DNA from 3 places in the Thalassospira sp. MBR-102 genome. Region 3 is predicted to be linked to each of the others. Evidence: riboswitches for the same ligand, from Rfam matches in the RefSeq annotation. Region 3 holds a riboswitch; each other region holds the start of a gene.
What was found. Region 3 has a riboswitch for thiamine pyrophosphate ahead of thiC (phosphomethylpyrimidine synthase ThiC). Riboswitches for the same ligand answer to the same signal wherever they lie in the genome.
Positions count from the first base shown of each region.

Region 1: another riboswitch for thiamine pyrophosphate. It lies ahead of ABIE64_RS07885 (ABC transporter ATP-binding protein); the one in region 3 lies ahead of thiC (phosphomethylpyrimidine synthase ThiC).
Region 2: another riboswitch for thiamine pyrophosphate. It lies ahead of thiC (phosphomethylpyrimidine synthase ThiC); the one in region 3 lies ahead of thiC (phosphomethylpyrimidine synthase ThiC).

Region 1 is NZ_JBEPTC010000003.1:285,064-290,312, reverse strand. It holds gene ABIE64_RS07900 (MBL fold metallo-hydrolase) at 1-1,009, opposite strand, end outside; gene ABIE64_RS07895 (ABC transporter substrate-binding protein) at 1,146-2,099, opposite strand; gene ABIE64_RS07890 (ABC transporter permease) at 2,170-2,967, opposite strand; gene ABIE64_RS07885 (ABC transporter ATP-binding protein) at 2,964-3,788, opposite strand; TPP riboswitch at 3,779-3,890, opposite strand; gene ABIE64_RS07880 (quinone oxidoreductase family protein) at 4,913-5,249, opposite strand, start outside.
Region 2 is NZ_JBEPTC010000008.1:112,869-118,117, reverse strand. It holds gene ABIE64_RS14565 (heme lyase CcmF/NrfE family subunit) at 1-1,431, opposite strand, end outside; gene ABIE64_RS14560 (cation diffusion facilitator family transporter) at 1,639-2,649, shown strand; TPP riboswitch at 2,703-2,818, shown strand; gene thiC (phosphomethylpyrimidine synthase ThiC) at 2,949-4,784, shown strand; gene ABIE64_RS14550 (PhoH family protein) at 4,850-5,249, opposite strand, start outside.
Region 3 is NZ_JBEPTC010000017.1:26,972-32,220, reverse strand. It holds gene ABIE64_RS21400 (molybdopterin dinucleotide binding domain-containing protein) at 1-93, shown strand, start outside; partial or broken gene ABIE64_RS22680 (transposase) at 214-386, opposite strand; gene ABIE64_RS21390 (DUF302 domain-containing protein) at 572-1,054, shown strand; partial or broken gene tnpA (IS66 family insertion sequence element accessory protein TnpA) at 1,381-1,542, shown strand; partial or broken gene tnpA (IS66 family insertion sequence element accessory protein TnpA) at 1,693-1,938, opposite strand; gene ABIE64_RS21375 (hypothetical protein) at 1,975-2,226, opposite strand; TPP riboswitch at 2,399-2,533, shown strand; gene thiC (phosphomethylpyrimidine synthase ThiC) at 2,632-4,434, shown strand; gene thiM (hydroxyethylthiazole kinase) at 4,431-5,249, shown strand, end outside.

The DNA of each region.
Region 1 (5,249 bases), on a different contig from region 3:
TCTGATGATTGGTTTTGCCGTCAAAAAACCGTGTTGCCCCAATCGGGGCGGCAATGAAGTCATTCGCGCCAATGCCGGCATCCTTGCGTGCCGATGCCAATCGCACCGGCGGTTCGTCAACCGGTTCTGCGGTCAGGACAAAAGTCCCCCAATGAATGGCAAGCGCCTGCTTGATGCCCATTACCTGCATGATCTGAATGGCTTCTTCGGGGTTGGTGTGGGCGTTGCGCATGAAATCGCTGGGCTCGTAAGCCCCGATCGGGATCAGGCCGAAATCGATCCCGCCATATTGTTCGCCCATCTCGGCAAACAGCCGTTCATTCCAGCCGGTATCGCCGACGAAATAGAAACGATAACCATCTGAGAATTCAAGGATGTAGCCGCCCCACAGCATTTCCTTGCGGTCCTTGGTGGTGCGCGCGGACCAGTGATTGCTGGGCACGTGGGTGATGGTAACGCCGCCATGCGAAAGGCTTTGGTCCCAGTCGAGTTCTTCGTACTGGTCGGGGGACATTCCGGCCTTTTCCAGAAGAGTTCCGTTTTTCAGCGGCAGGATATAGCGCGGGCCATTGCCAATCTTTCCAAGGCTTTCCACATCGAAATGGTCGTAATGATTGTGCGACAGCAGCACCAGATCAAGATCTGGCAACTGATCGATCCGCAATCCCGGCTGGCTGTATCGTTTGGGGCCGACATATCGGAACGGCGATGCCCGTTTGGCAAAGACCGGGTCGGTCAGGATATTGAGCCCGCCATATTGCACCAGAGCCGTTGCATGGCCGATCCATGTGACTTGCAGGCGCGCCGGATCGGGATTGTGGATCGCGTCCATATCCGGGGCCTCGGTCGGGATTTTGCCGTGCTGGTGTTTGGCTTTTGGCCAGTTTTCAGAGCCGAAATAACGCCGCTTCAGGAAGCGCCAGAATGATCTTTTGCCGGTTTCCGGCAGGGGATAGCGGTTTTCAAATCCGAATGCTGTGTGGTGCGTTGGGCGTTTTTCGTCAGTCACGCGGTCAAATCCCCTGATCGGCTGATTGTTGTTTTCGATCTTATGAATGTGTCGCGGATCGGGAATTGTGCAAGTGCGGGCTGATCAATGGAAAAGGCCGGAACCGCGTTTGGTTCCGGCCTGCATTCCAGTCGGTTTATTCTATCACGGTTACGTAGCTGTCAAGCGGTGGAACGGTTTCGATAATGCCCTGATCCTTGAGATAATCGGCAAAGCGGGCATAACGGGTGCGGTCAACAGCAGCCGGACGGAGCGCAAAGCGCGGCAGGGTATCGGCCCATGCCTTGATGTTAAGCTCGTCATCCAGGTTCGGATAGGCCGCGATAAAGGCCTGCCAGCTGTCATCGGGATGATTGACCAGATACTGCACACCTTCTTCAAGGGCAGCCAGCATGCGCGCAAAGCGCGGATCATCGGTTTTGTCGTTACGCACGGTCAGGATCAGCTCGTCATAGGGCGGAACACCTTCTTCCTCGACATAAAATGCCTTGCCCGGTTTGCCTTCGATTTCCATCTGGTTGAGCTCGAAATTGCGATAGCCGCCGATGATCGCATCGACCTGCCCGGAATACAGCGAGGGCGAGAGCGAGAAATTGACATTCACCAGCTCGACATCGTCAATCGAAACCCCGTATTTGCCAAGCATCGTGCCGAGTAACGCATCTTCGAAACCGGCCAGCGAATAACCGATTTTCTTGCCTTTCAGATCGGCAATTTCCTTGATCGGACCGTCTTTGAGGACAATCAGGCTATTAAGCGGGGTTGCGACCAGCGTACCGATGCGTGTTAGCGGCAGGCCTTCGGCGGCCTGCACGTGAAGCTGCGGCTGATAGTTGACGGCAACGTCACCCTGACCGGCGGCAACAAGACGCGGCGGGGCGGATGGATCGGCCGGTTCGATCAGTTCAACATCCAGATCATGCTTGGCAAAAAAGCCCTTTTCCTTGGCGACAATCAGGGGCGCGTGATCGGGATTGACGAACCAGTCGAGAAGAATGGTGAGCTTGTCGGCGGCAAAGGCCGGGCTGGTCATTCCCATCGCAACCGCACCAATCGTGGCCGCGGTGATCATGGATTTCAGGCGTGACATGGATGAACCTCCTATCGGATATCGGAATATTTTTGATGTTCTGCCCGCAATTTTTCGCGGGGAATTCGGTTTATTTTGCCGGTTTCAGGCTGTCGGGCTGCCATGGCAAAGCCGCACGTAACGCCCGGTCGACAAGGAAATATTGCGTGATCGAAAACGCGCACAGGATCAGAAGGCAGGCAAAGACCATGTCGATCTGAACCCGGGCATTGGCATGCAGCATCAGATAGCCAAGGCCATGACTTGATCCGACCCATTCGCCGATCACAGCCCCGATGGGGGCAACCGCGGTCGCGACCCGAAAACCAGAGGCAAATGAAGGCAATGCGGCGGGGAGGCGCACATGGGTCAGCAACCGCCAGCGGCTGGCACCCATGGTGCGGGCAAGGTCGAGGAAGCCCGGTTCGGTGCGTGATAACCCGTCAAAAAACGCGACCGTGACGGGGAAGAAAATGATCAAGGCCGCCATCGCGATTTTTGAGCCCAGACCAAAGCCCAGCCATAATACCAGAAGCGGTGCCAGCGCAAAAAACGGGATCGCCTGCGACACGAGCAGGATCGGCATCAGCCAGAACCGCACGGGGGCAAAAAGCGCCATCGGAAGCGCTGCCAAAGCCCCCAATGCCGCCCCGGCAAAAAGCCCGATCACGGTTTCGGCAATCGTGTATCTGGCATGATCAAGCAACACGTCATGACGCTTGATCAGGGTCAGCCAGACTTCATAGGGGGCGGGCAGCATATATTTTGGTGCGCCGGTCACAGACACGACAATCTGCCATGTCGCGATCAGGGCGGCGATGATGATGAAGGGCCGGGCGAGTTTCAGCAGCCGCCGTTCGGTAAGTGGGGTGCGGGACGTGTTTGTCATACCGTGCCCTCCGTCCGGTTGAGTTCCTCGGCGGTGGCGCCAAGCTGACGGAGCAGTTCGGCCTGATGGCGGAGGATTTCCGGATCGGTGACATCGCGCGGGATGCTGCCCGCCGGAAGCATGGCGTCACTCAGGACCGCGGGGGTACCACGCAAGACATGAACCCGGTCACCAATCCGAAGCGCTTCGAGCGGATCATGGGTGACCAGCAAAACCGTTTTGCCGCGCAATACCCGTGCGGCAAGGTCCTGAAGGCGCATGCGGTTAAGCGGATCAAGGGCCGAAAAGGGTTCATCCATGAGGACAACCGGGCGATCTTCCATCAGGGTGCGGGCAAGGGCGGCACGCTGCTTCATGCCGCCGGAAAGTTCGGCCGGGCGCAGGTGGGCGGCATCCGATAGTCCGACCTTGGCAATCAGCGCATCGGCGCGCGCAAGATCGGGGCGTTGATTGCGAAGCACCGCCCCCAGAACGACATTTTCCCGGACAGTCCGCCAGGGCATCAACAAATCCTGCTGCGCCATATAGGCAACCCGGCCCAAAAGCGGCTTGCCATCCGAGCAGGCGATATCTCCACCCGTCTCGCCATCGACCAGCCCGACGAGATAACGCAGTAATGTGCTTTTGCCGACACCAGATGGGCCCAGCAAACAGGTGATGCTGCTGGCGGGCAGGGTCAGGTCAAGATCATGGAAAATATCGTCGCCGTTAAAGGCCACGCGACCACCGCGCAGATGAACATCAAACGGCGTTACGTTGCCCGTTAAAACGGGGGAATTTAAGGGGGCTGCCGGTTTCGGCGCTGGTTCTGTCTTGCGCATGCGATCCTTCCTACGCCGGTCTTAACCGGTTCAGGTTCAAAGGGTCGTCCGGCAACACCGAACCTCTCAGCCGATTCACGATCGGCCCCCCTGGAGATGACGGGACTATGCGCAGATCATGGCGGGACGTCAAGCATTGGAAAAGTTCTTGATTTGTTCTTTTGTTTGTGGCATAAAGACAAAGTCAACGGGAGAAATGTACCCGGACCGAAACCCGCAAGGCCTTGTGCCTCGCGGGTTTTTGCGTTTGGGACCAGATCAAAGAGGGGATCAGGATGCAGCGGCAAGGATTGAGGCAGGGCGGCGGAGTAGTCCGCAGGATATGGGTCGGGGGATGGCGGAGCCATTACGGCGGCGTTCCGCGCTGGTTCTAATACGCTTTCAATACGCTTGTTTGTCATGACGGGAGAGGTGCGTCTTGTCGGGGAACGGACCCCGGATTTGCCGGAAGCGGCAGCAATGGCAGTGGTGGTGGCATCGGATTGCGGCCCGTCGGTGGTGGACAGGTTGGGGGCAGTGCGCCCGAAATCCGTCTGCTGATGAAAATGGCGGCAGCCCGAGATGTGTCTGGACGTCGGGGTGGCAGGTTGTTGCCTCTGTGGCCGGAGCGGGCAACGAGCCGGTGGCCGTCAGTGAACCGTCAGTTGGCGAGATTGCTGGAGGCCCGAGGTGTGTCCGGGCTTCATGGTCATGGCAAAGGCGAAAGAGGCCGGAGCAGGCAGCGATGCCGTGGGCGGTTAGTGGCCCGTCGATGGTGGGACAGGAGGGGGCGGTGAGCCCGAAGGCCGTCTGTTGGCGAGGATTGCAGACGCCCGAGGTTTGTCCGGGGGGCACGGGTTGCCGGAAGTGCCGCCATGGCCGGAAGTGATCGGATCGACCGTTCGCAGCAAGCCCGCCGGGTGATCCCGTTCATGTGCTAAGCCATCGATCACCGCCGGGAAGCAAATGCGCCTTGCTTTGCGCCGGCTTGTGGTTCCGATATGCTGGGCGGTGTCATTTTCTGTTTTTGGGGGCGATGGTCTGGGGGCGGTTGGGGTGCGCGTATCACGGCGGCCCTGCAGTATGGGCTTGCATCAACCAATTGATTTGTCGATGCCTGTTGACCTGTGCAGGACCGCAATTGATCAGTTGGGTGTGCAATCGGCTTGTGTTACCAGCGTGATTGCTCCGCTTGTTCGGCCCGCTTCAAGGTCGGCATGTGCACGTGTGGCCTCGGAAAGGGGATACTCGGTCGCGGCCGGGAACTCATACTGACGCAAAATATTGAACCACGCGTGTGCGGCCCGGTGATAGTTTTCTGTATCCGCGACATACGTAAGGATACTGGGCCGGGCAAGAAACCGGTTGGTCAGATGCCGCAGATCAAGAGGCGGTATGTCTCCGGCAACCTGACCAATTGTTGCGGTAATTCCGAACGGCCTGGTCGCGTTTAGGGATTTAGTCAGATTATCGCCGCCGATC
Region 2 (5,249 bases), on a different contig from region 3:
CGGTTCGCGGAAAAGCTTGATCCGTCCGGCCCATTCCAGCATCGTTCCAACAAACAGCCAGATCGCCAGCCCCATGCCAAACAGGGCAAAGGCCGGACCACCGGCAAGCCAGTAGGTGACGATCAGAACGAGGATCACGGCGGCAATGGCGATTTTGAGCTTGCCCAGAACCGCAAACAGATCGGCACGTTTCCACGGCATCATCGGCCCGAATGCCATGGCAATGATCAGGGGCGTCATGATCGGAACGAAGGTGGAATTGAAGAACGGCGCGCCGACCGAAATCTTTTCACCGGTCAGGGTTTCAAGCAGCAGCGGATAAAGGGTGCCGAGCAGCACCATGGCCGCGGCAATCGAGAGCAGCACGTTGTTGAAAACAAGTGCGCCTTCGCGCGAGATCGGCTGAAACAGACCGCCGCCCTTCAGGGTTGGCGCGCGCCACGCATAAAGGGCCAGCGACCCGCCCACCGTCAGACACAGCAGGAACAGGATAAACACCCCGCGCGTCGGATCGGTGGCAAAGGCATGAACCGATGTCAGCGCGCCCGACCGCACAAGGAAGGTGCCGAGCAGCGAGAAGGAAAAGGCAAGGATCGACAGGAAGATCGTCCAGCTTTTGAGCGCGTCACGTTTTTCAACGACAATCGCCGAATGCAAAAGCGCGGTTCCGGCCAGCCACGGCATGAAGGATGCGTTTTCAACCGGGTCCCAGAACCACCAGCCACCCCAGCCAAGTTCGTAATAGGCCCACCAGGAGCCAAGCCCGATCCCGGCGGTCAGGAACATCCATGCGGCCAGCGTCCAGGGACGGACCCAGCGCGCCCATGCCGGATCAACCCGGCCTTCGATGAGTGCGGCGACGGCAAAGGCAAAGGCCACCGAGAAACCGACATAGCCGAGATAAAGGAACGGCGGATGAATGGCGATGCCGGGGTCCTGAAGCAGCGGGTTCATGCCTTCGCCGTTGAGCGGCGGATTAATCACGCGTTCGAACGGGTTAGACGTCAGAAGGATGAACAGCAGGAAGCCAAGCGCAATCAAGCCCATGACGCCAACGACGCGCGCCAGAAGGCTTGGCGGCAGGTTCTGGCCAAAGCCCGCGACGGCAGCCGAAAACAGGGTCAGGATCATCACCCAGAGCAGCATCGAGCCTTCGTGGTTGGCCCAGACGCCAGTGATTTTATAGATCAGCGGTTTGGAGGTGTGGCTGTTGGCGACCACATTGACGACCGAGAAATCGGATGTGACATAGGCATATGTCAGGGCGGCAAAGCTTGTACCGACAAGGGCAAAGCAGGCAATCGCCAGACGTGGCGCAATTTTCAGAAGTGCGACATCACGCCGCGATGCGGCCAGAAACGGGATGGTCGACTGTGCCAATGCCACCACGAGTGACAGCACCAGGGCATAATGTCCGATTTCAACAATCATAAGTGGGCCTGTTGTTTGCTCTTATCCGCCTGCGGGGCTGATATAGTCGCTCCGGTCTGGTTTGAAAACCTTGCGGAATATCAAATATGCGCTATTTGCTGCACAGGCGAAGGTCAAAGTATGGCAATAGTCATTACATATTACGCCAATTCACGATATAAAACCGCAATCAGCGAGCGGAAATTGAAGACCAAGGGTCTGTAGAACATGAGTCAATGTCCTGTCATTGACATCGCGCAAAGGGAAATATGGGCACGTCGGGCAACCACGGCCTCTATTGTCATTGCTGCGACGCTGATTGCCATCAAGGCCGCCGGTTGGTTCATGACCGATTCCGTCAGCCTTCTGTCTTCGATGATTGATAGCATGCTTGATGTCGGGACGTCTGTGATCAACTTCATGGCGGTCCGAAGCGCATGGCGCCCGGCCGATCACGATCACCGTTTTGGCCATGGCAAGGCCGAACCGCTGGCGGGGCTTTTCCAGTCTGCCTTCATGATCGGGGCGGCCATTCTGGTTCTGGCGGAGGCCGGATCGCGGCTTGCGGAACCGCAGCCGATCCGGTTTGCGGTTGAAGGCGTGTGGATCATGTCGATCTCGCTTGTCATGACCGTCGGCCTTGTGTTGCTGCAACGAAAAGCGGTGCGGATGTCCGGGTCGTTGGCGGTTGACGCCGATTCGATGCATTACACCAGCGACATCCTGTCCAATCTGGCGGTGATTGTTGCCCTTGTTGCCGGTTTTTCCGGTCTGAACTGGGCCGATCCGGCGATTGGCGGCATGGTGGCGCTTTTCCTGCTTTATTCCGCGGTCAAGGTCGGGCGCAATTCGGTTTCGGTCCTGATGGATCAGGAATTGCCGGAATCAGACAGCCAGAGGATCATCGAACTGACGATGAAAAACGCGTCCGTGATCGGCATTCACCGTCTGCGCACCCGGTCATCGGGCGTGCATCGCTTTGCCGAGATCGAACTGATCATGGATGGCGGGATGCTGATGCGGGAATCGCACACCATCTGCCATCAGGTGATGGACAGCATCCGGGCGGAATATCCCGATCTGGATATCACGATCCATCCCGAACCGCCCGAAGACATCCATCTCGACGAGTTTAGCGGTTATACCGAAGACCCGGAATTCTGGCATACGGGCCGGGCGCGCAAGGCCGGTCAGGACAGTATTCCGGCGTCAAATGGCGAGCTGGCGACGGGTCGCTAGGTTTCGGGTGTTTTCCACCAATTGACATTACCCGCATAACTTGTAACCCTGCAATCGATCACCTGGGGAGCCCCGACAAGGGGCTGAGAAACTGCTGGCTTTGCAGCGCAGTGACCCTTTGAACCTGATCCAGTTCATACTGGCGTAGGGATGGTGCGGATGCCGGCATATTTACCTGTTTTGATACTGTGGGTACGCCCCGTTTGTCATGGCGGGTTTGCCATTACCGGTCGGCATTTTTCATCAGCAGCCTCTCGCAGAACTGGGTCTCCATTGCCTTGATTGCAAAGGGGCCTTTTATGTCTGTTCCATCTACCAAAACCGATATCAGTATTGATGTCACCAGCGATGTTACAACCGGGCCGTTGCCCGCATCGCGCAAAATCCACATTACGGGATCGCACTTTCCCGATATTCGCGTACCGATGCGTGAAATTGCGGTTCATCCCACCGCAGGCGAACCACCGATCAGGGTTTATGATCCGTCGGGGCCTTATACCGACCCGGATGTTACGATTGACATTGCCAAGGGACTGCCACGACTGCGCCGAAGCTGGATCGCGGCGCGTGCTGATACCGAACGATATGCCGGGCGCGACATCAAACCCGAAGATAACGGCTTTGTCGAAAGTGAAAGCTATGCGGTTCCGGCATTTCCGCAAAGCCATGCGCCGTTGCGCGCAACTGGCGGGCGGGCAGTGACGCAGCTTGCCTATGCCCGGGCCGGGATCATTACCGCCGAAATGGAATATGTCGCGATCCGTGAAAATCTGGGCCGGGCGGAAATGCGCGCCAATGCCAAGCGTGATGGCGAGGCATTCGGGGCGGTGATCCCCGATCATGTGACGCCCGAATTCGTGCGTGAAGAAATTGCACGGGGGCGCGCGATCATCCCGGCCAATATCAACCATCCCGAAGCCGAACCGATGATCATCGGGCGGAATTTTTTGGTCAAGATCAATGCCAATATCGGCAATTCGGCGGTGACATCATCGATGGCCGAAGAAGTTGAAAAGATGGTCTGGGCAACGCGATGGGGGGCGGATACGGTGATGGACCTGTCGACCGGGCGCAATATCCACAATATCCGCGACTGGATCATCCGCAATTCGCCGGTGCCCATCGGGACGGTGCCGATCTATCAGGCCTTGGAAAAGGTTGGTGGTATTGCCGAGGACCTGACATGGGAAATATTCCGCGACACATTGATCGAGCAGGCCGAACAGGGCGTGGATTATTTTACCATCCATGCCGGATTGCGGTTACATCACATCCCGTTAACCGTGGACCGGGTGACGGGCATCGTATCGCGGGGTGGGTCGATCATGGCGAAATGGTGCCTGTATCATCATCGCGAAAGTTTCCTGTATGATCATTTCTCCGAGATTTGCGACATCTGCCGGGCGTATGACGTTTCCTTTTCACTGGGCGATGGATTGCGGCCCGGATCGATTGCCGATGCCAATGATGCCGCCCAGTTTGCCGAACTGGAAACACTGGGCGAGCTGACCCGCATCGCGTGGGATCACGATTGCCAGGTGATGATAGAGGGGCCGGGTCATGTGCCGATGCATAAAATTCGTGAAAACATGGACAAGCAATTGTCGATTTGCGGCGAAGCACCGTTTTACACGCTGGGGCCGCTAACCACCGATATTGCGCCCGGCTATGATCACATTACATCGGGGATCGGGGCGGCGATGATCGGCTGGTTCGGCACTGCGATGCTGTGTTACGTGACGCCCAAGGAACATCTGGGCCTGCCGGACCGGGATGATGTGAAGACCGGGGTGATCACCTATAAGATTGCTGCCCATGCCGCCGATCTTGCCAAGGGTCACCCGGCAGCGAAGGCACGCGATGATGCGCTTTCGCGTGCGCGGTTTGAATTTCGCTGGGAAGATCAGTTCAACCTGTCGCTGGACCCGGAAACCGCACGGGCATTTCATGATCAGACCCTGCCGAAAGAGGCGCACAAGGTCGCGCATTTCTGTTCGATGTGCGGGCCGAAATTCTGTTCGATGCGAATTTCGCATGAAATCCGGGCCGATGTGCAGAAGGAAGGCATGGCGGCGATGGCGGAAAAATACCGTGATGGCGGGGATTTATACATGCCCCGAAACATCGGGAAATAAGCCTGTGAAAATGGCGGGCCCGGTGACGGACCCGCCTTCTTCTTTTGGTTTGCCGTGCCGAAAGGTTAAAGGACGGTCAGCATGCTGGCGACCAGCGGATGACGGACGATGTCCCGATCAGCCAGTTTGACGCAGGCGATGTCTTCGACATTTTCAAGACGGTCGGACATTTCCGACAGGCCCGACATTTCCGGCAGAAGGTCTGTCTGGTCCGGGTCGCCGGTCAGGATCATGGTTGAATTCCAGCCAAGGCGGGTGACCAGCATCTTGAGCTGTCCGTAGGTGCAGTTCTGGGCCTCGTCAATCACGACGAAGGCATTGTTGAGCGTACGGCCACGCATATAACCGATGGGCGCGATTTCAATCGTGCCGTCCGAAAGGTACTGCCGCAGGCGTTTGGCACCGAGACGGTCATTCAGTGCATCGTAAAGCGGGCGAAGATAGGGAGCCATTTTGGCTTCGACG
Region 3 (5,249 bases):
ACCAGGAAGATACAGGGCACCTGGCTGGAACCGGTCAGCGGTGCGAGCGTCCGCCAGGGCTTGCCGGTGCGCGTACGCAAGGCTGTCGGCTGAGCAGTGGGCTCGCCTGGATCGCGCGCAACGGTTTGGATGGATCAGACCGAAAGACGGGTTTTGTCCCGGGAGGTGGCGTAAGAGCCGCGGCCCTCGGGGTGTCGCCGAGGCTGGGTCACGTCACTCGGCAGCCAGGGCTGCTGGTTCGGTGTCGTCCTCAGGGTGGCACAGTCGGTTGAGCGTTTCCACGGGCACATGTAGCAGCGGGTAACGATCCATTCCTCGTGCTGCTCCAGCAGCACGGCGCCGACGAGGCGCTGGACGGCGGCCTCGTTGGGGAAGATGCCGATGACGTTGACGTGGACTTCACGGCGTTGTGATTCTGATTGACTTTGGTGATGACTGCCACGTGATGTAGGATTCGACCGAATTCGATCAGCATGACCGCCCCTGAGGCGGCCGTCGGCGACAGATCCAACCTCGTCACCATGCGCCTCACATGGTCGCCATGAGAGGGTCGGAATGCGGAGGGAAACCTATGCGCGAACGGCTACTTATCATCGCTGCAGCCATTTGTCTGCTGGCCGTTTCGGCCTCGGGAGCGGTTGCGGCCGAACCGGCCTATCCGTTTCCCGGTACCGTTTCGATCAAGTCTCCCCATCCCTTTGCCGATCTTCGGGCTCGCCTGGAACAGGCCGTGGAGGCGAACGGCTTCGTTGTCGTGACACGGGCGAGTGCCTCGGGCGGTGCCGCGGCGCGCGGCGTCGAAATCCCCGGCAACCTCGTGATCGGCGTCTTCCGCAACGACTATGCCGTCCGCATGTTGGAGGCCTCCGTGCCGGCCGGGATGGAAGCCCCTTTGCGCTTCTACGTCACCGAGAATCCCGACGGAACGGCAACCCTCACCTATCGCAAGCCGACCGCCGTCTTCGCCCCTTACGGCGTGGCTGCGCTGGACGCCATGGCTGCCGAGCTCGATCCGATCTGGGAACAGATCGCCCGGCAGGCGACTGGCCAGTAGGTGTCTCCGCGCCCTGAAACGTCAGCGAAGTCGAGGCCCTACCGTGACGCGCGCCCCGCCTGGCCATCGACGCCGCGGGACCCGCCCCCGGTGATCCCTGCCGGCAAGCCTGTACAGCCCTCCATCTCGGTCTCCCAATCGGCCGTAGACTTACCGGCGCAATGCGACCCTTTGGGCGATCGCTTCGTCGCTACGCTCGGATCTCGACGGCCCGTTGAACCGGGACCGTAAGCGTCCTTTCACGGCTACCTTGCGGATGAGAGCAGAAGAGCGGATTTAGGGAGCGAAGAGGGAGCCTTGCTCCGAACAGCTCGGGAAATCAGGATTTGGTCGACATATGTAGTTATGGCATTATCAACGGGCGCGGTTTTACGGCAGAGGAAAAGCAGCGTCTTGTTGCGGCGAGTTTTGCCTCCGGCTTGTCGGTGCGGGACTTTGCCGCTCAGGAAGGGATCGGTTACAGCACGCTGAACAAATGGCGTCGGCGGTATGGTAAGCTGACGGATACTGGTCCGGGTTTTGTTCCGGTCGCAGTTGGGCAGGGCAATGACGATCCGGGCAATCCCGGCCTCATCAACTGGCTCAGGCAAAGAGATATCTTCTTGGCGATCAGAAGAACGATCCGGAACATCCTGACGGCCCGTCAGCGCGACCGGCACAAAACCGGGACTGCTATCTGCCGATCTGCCATACTGTCGACGCCATTTGTTCAGGGTGCTGTAACCAATCCCGTGCCGGGTCGCAAATTCCCGAACCGACACATCAGAGGTATAACTCGCGGCAACAAGGCGCTGCTTTTCATCTGTCGTCAGACTGCGCCCGTTGATAATGCCATAACTACATATGTCGACCAAATCCTGATTTCCCGAGCTGTTCGGAGACACCACTCCCTCTGGCTCCCAAAATCCGATCTTTCACTCTCATCCGCAAGGTAGCCGTGGTGAGACGCTTACAGAACTGACGCCCAGTTCTTCGTAGCTCGCATCCAGCGCTGTCCGCGCATTTGCCGCAACTTCATAGATCGTTTCGTGCTTGGGAGGCACTTTTTTGGTCAAGGGAGAGGTCTCCCCGACAGCAACCTTCGGCTCGGATTTTGCGGCGCTGCTCTGAGATTCGGCTGGCGACTTTGCATACATTGGACTGAGAATATTGACTGCCGAAATGGTGTTCATGCGCTATTCCTCTATTTATTGATCGTCCTCAGGACTCACACCGGGTCGGAATCTAGCAACTGGCCAAGATCAAAGAAAATCAATCTTTATGAACAGTGGCTTTGGGAAATCAGGTATATCGCCGACCGCCGAACCGGCGATTGACAAATCCGGCAACGGGGTCCACTTTCGAGCCATTCACCCGGGGGGTCCCGACAAGGGGCTGAGATACTGATCGCGGGTTGCCATTCTAGGCGACGCGCAGCGCAGTGACCCGATGAACCTGATCCAGTTCATACTGGCGTAGGGATGGTGTTTGGGCTGCGCGGCTTTGGCCGAGACTTCCTCGGCGTGTTTCACGCGGCCAATCTCCATTCATTCCCGCGAACTGGGTCTCCACGCTTCGAGCACAGGAGGCTCCGACCGATGAAAGACCTTTCCCCTACCGTCACCACGGGACCGCTGCCCGCCTCGCGCCGCGTCTGGCACGCGGGCGTTCTCCACCCCGAGATCCGCGTTCCCATGCGCGAGATCGACCTGCACCCCACGGCGGGCGAGCCGTCCGTCACCGTCTATGACAGCTCCGGCCTCTACACCGATCCCGAGGCCGAGATCGCCATAGAGCGCGGCCTGCCGCGTCCGCGCGAGGCCTGGGTCGCCGCGCGCGGCGATACCGAGCGTTATGCAGGCCGGCATGTGAAGCCGGCGGACAACGGCTTTGCCGAAGGCGCGCGGCTCACGCCCGAATTCCCGGTCCGCCATGACCCGCGCCGGGCGACCGGGGGCAAGGCCGTCACGCAGATGGCCTATGCCCGCGCCGGGATCGTGACGCCGGAAATGGAATTTGTCGCCATCCGCGAAAACCTCGGGCGTCAGGCGGCAAAACAGGCGCTGGCCCGAGACGGCGAAGCTTTCGGCGCCGAGATCCCTGATTTCATCACGCCGGAATTCGTGCGTGACGAGGTGGCGCGCGGCCGGGCGATCATCCCCGCCAATATCAACCATCCCGAGGCCGAGCCGATGGCCATCGGGCGCAACTTCCTGGTGAAGATCAACGCCAATATCGGCAACTCGGCCGTCACCTCCTCAATGGCCGAGGAGGTGGAGAAGATGGTGTGGGCCACGCGCTGGGGCGCGGACACGGTGATGGATCTCTCGACCGGCCGCAACATCCACAACATCCGCGACTGGATCATCCGCAACGCACCTGTGCCGATCGGCACCGTGCCGCTCTATCAGGCGCTGGAGAAGGTCGGCGGCATTGCCGAGGATCTCTCCTGGGAGGTCTATCGCGACACGCTGATCGAGCAGGCAGAACAGGGAGTGGACTATTTCACCATCCACGCCGGCGTGCGCCTGCACTATATTCCGCTTACCGTGAACCGCGTCACCGGTATTGTCTCGCGCGGCGGCTCGATCATGGCCAAGTGGTGTCTGCACCACCACAAGGAGAGCTTCCTCTACGAGCATTTCGACGAAATCTGCGACATCTGCCGCGCCTATGACGTTTCCTTTTCGCTTGGCGACGGTCTGCGCCCCGGCTCGATAGCAGACGCCAACGACGCTGCGCAGTTCGCCGAACTCGAAACGCTCGGAGAGCTGACGCAGATCGCCTGGGCCAAGGACTGCCAGGTGATGATCGAGGGGCCGGGTCATGTGCCGATGCACAAGATCAAGGCCAATATGGGCAAGCAGCTCGAAGTCTGCGGCGAGGCGCCGTTCTATACGCTCGGGCCGCTGACCACCGACATCGCACCGGGCTACGACCACATCACTTCCGGCATCGGCGCGGCGATGATCGGATGGTTCGGCACGGCGATGCTCTGCTACGTCACGCCCAAGGAACATCTCGGCTTGCCCGACCGCGACGACGTGAAGACTGGTGTCATCACCTACAAGATCGCGGCCCACGCCGCTGATCTCGCCAAGGGGCATCCGGCGGCACAGACCCGCGACGACGCGCTTTCGCGTGCGCGGTTCGAATTCCGCTGGGAGGATCAGTTCAACCTAGCGCTCGATCCCGAGACCGCTCGGTCGATGCATGACGAAACCTTGCCGAAGGAGGCGCACAAGGTGGCGCATTTCTGCTCCATGTGCGGGCCGAAATTCTGCTCGATGCGCATCAGCCACGACATCCGCGCCGAGGCGCAGAAGGAGGGCATGGCGAAGATGGCCGAGAAATTCCGCGAAGGCGGGGAACTCTACATGCCGCTGGAGGATGCGCAATGACCAGGACACCCGGAGCCCTTCTGGCCGCGCTCAGGGCCGAGCCGCCGCTGGTGCAGTGCATCACCAATTATGTCGCCATGAATATTGCCGCCAATGTGCTGCTGGCGGCCGGCGCCAGTCCCGCCATGGTCTCCGATGCCGAGGAGGCGGAGGAGTTCGCCCGCTTCGCCGGAGCGTTGACGGTCAATATCGGCACCTTGTCGCCGCCCTTCGTCGACGGTATGCGCGCCGCTATCGCTGGAGCCGAGGAGGCCGGACGCCCCTGGGTGTTCGACCCGGTGGCCTGCCAGGCGACGGTCTATCGTCGCCGCGTCTCGGCGGAACTTGCGGCGCTGCGCCCGACGATCATCCGCGGCAATGCCTCCGAGATCCTGTCTCTTGCCGGCCAAGCCAGCCGGGGGCAGGGCGTCGACGGGCGCGATCCCGTCGCCATGGCCGAGGATGGTGCCCGGCGGTTGGCGCGAAAACACCAAAGCGTCGTTGCGGTGACGGGTGCCGTCGATTTCGTCACCAACGGGACTCGCTCTATGCGGATTGAAGGCGGGTCACCATGGATGCCGATGAACACCGCCATGGGCTGTTCCCTGACTTGCCTGTGCGGAGCTTATGCGGCCGTCGCCGGCGATCCGTTCGACGCGGCCATCGGGGCGCTTGCCCATTTTGCCGTGGCGGGTAGCCGCGCGCATGAGGGCGCGACAGGACCAGGCAGCTTTGCGCCACGTTTCCTGGACGCCCTTCATTCTGTCACACCCGAAAGACTCGATGCCGAAGCGGCAATCCATGCCGACGATACACCGGTGCCCGTTCTTGATCCC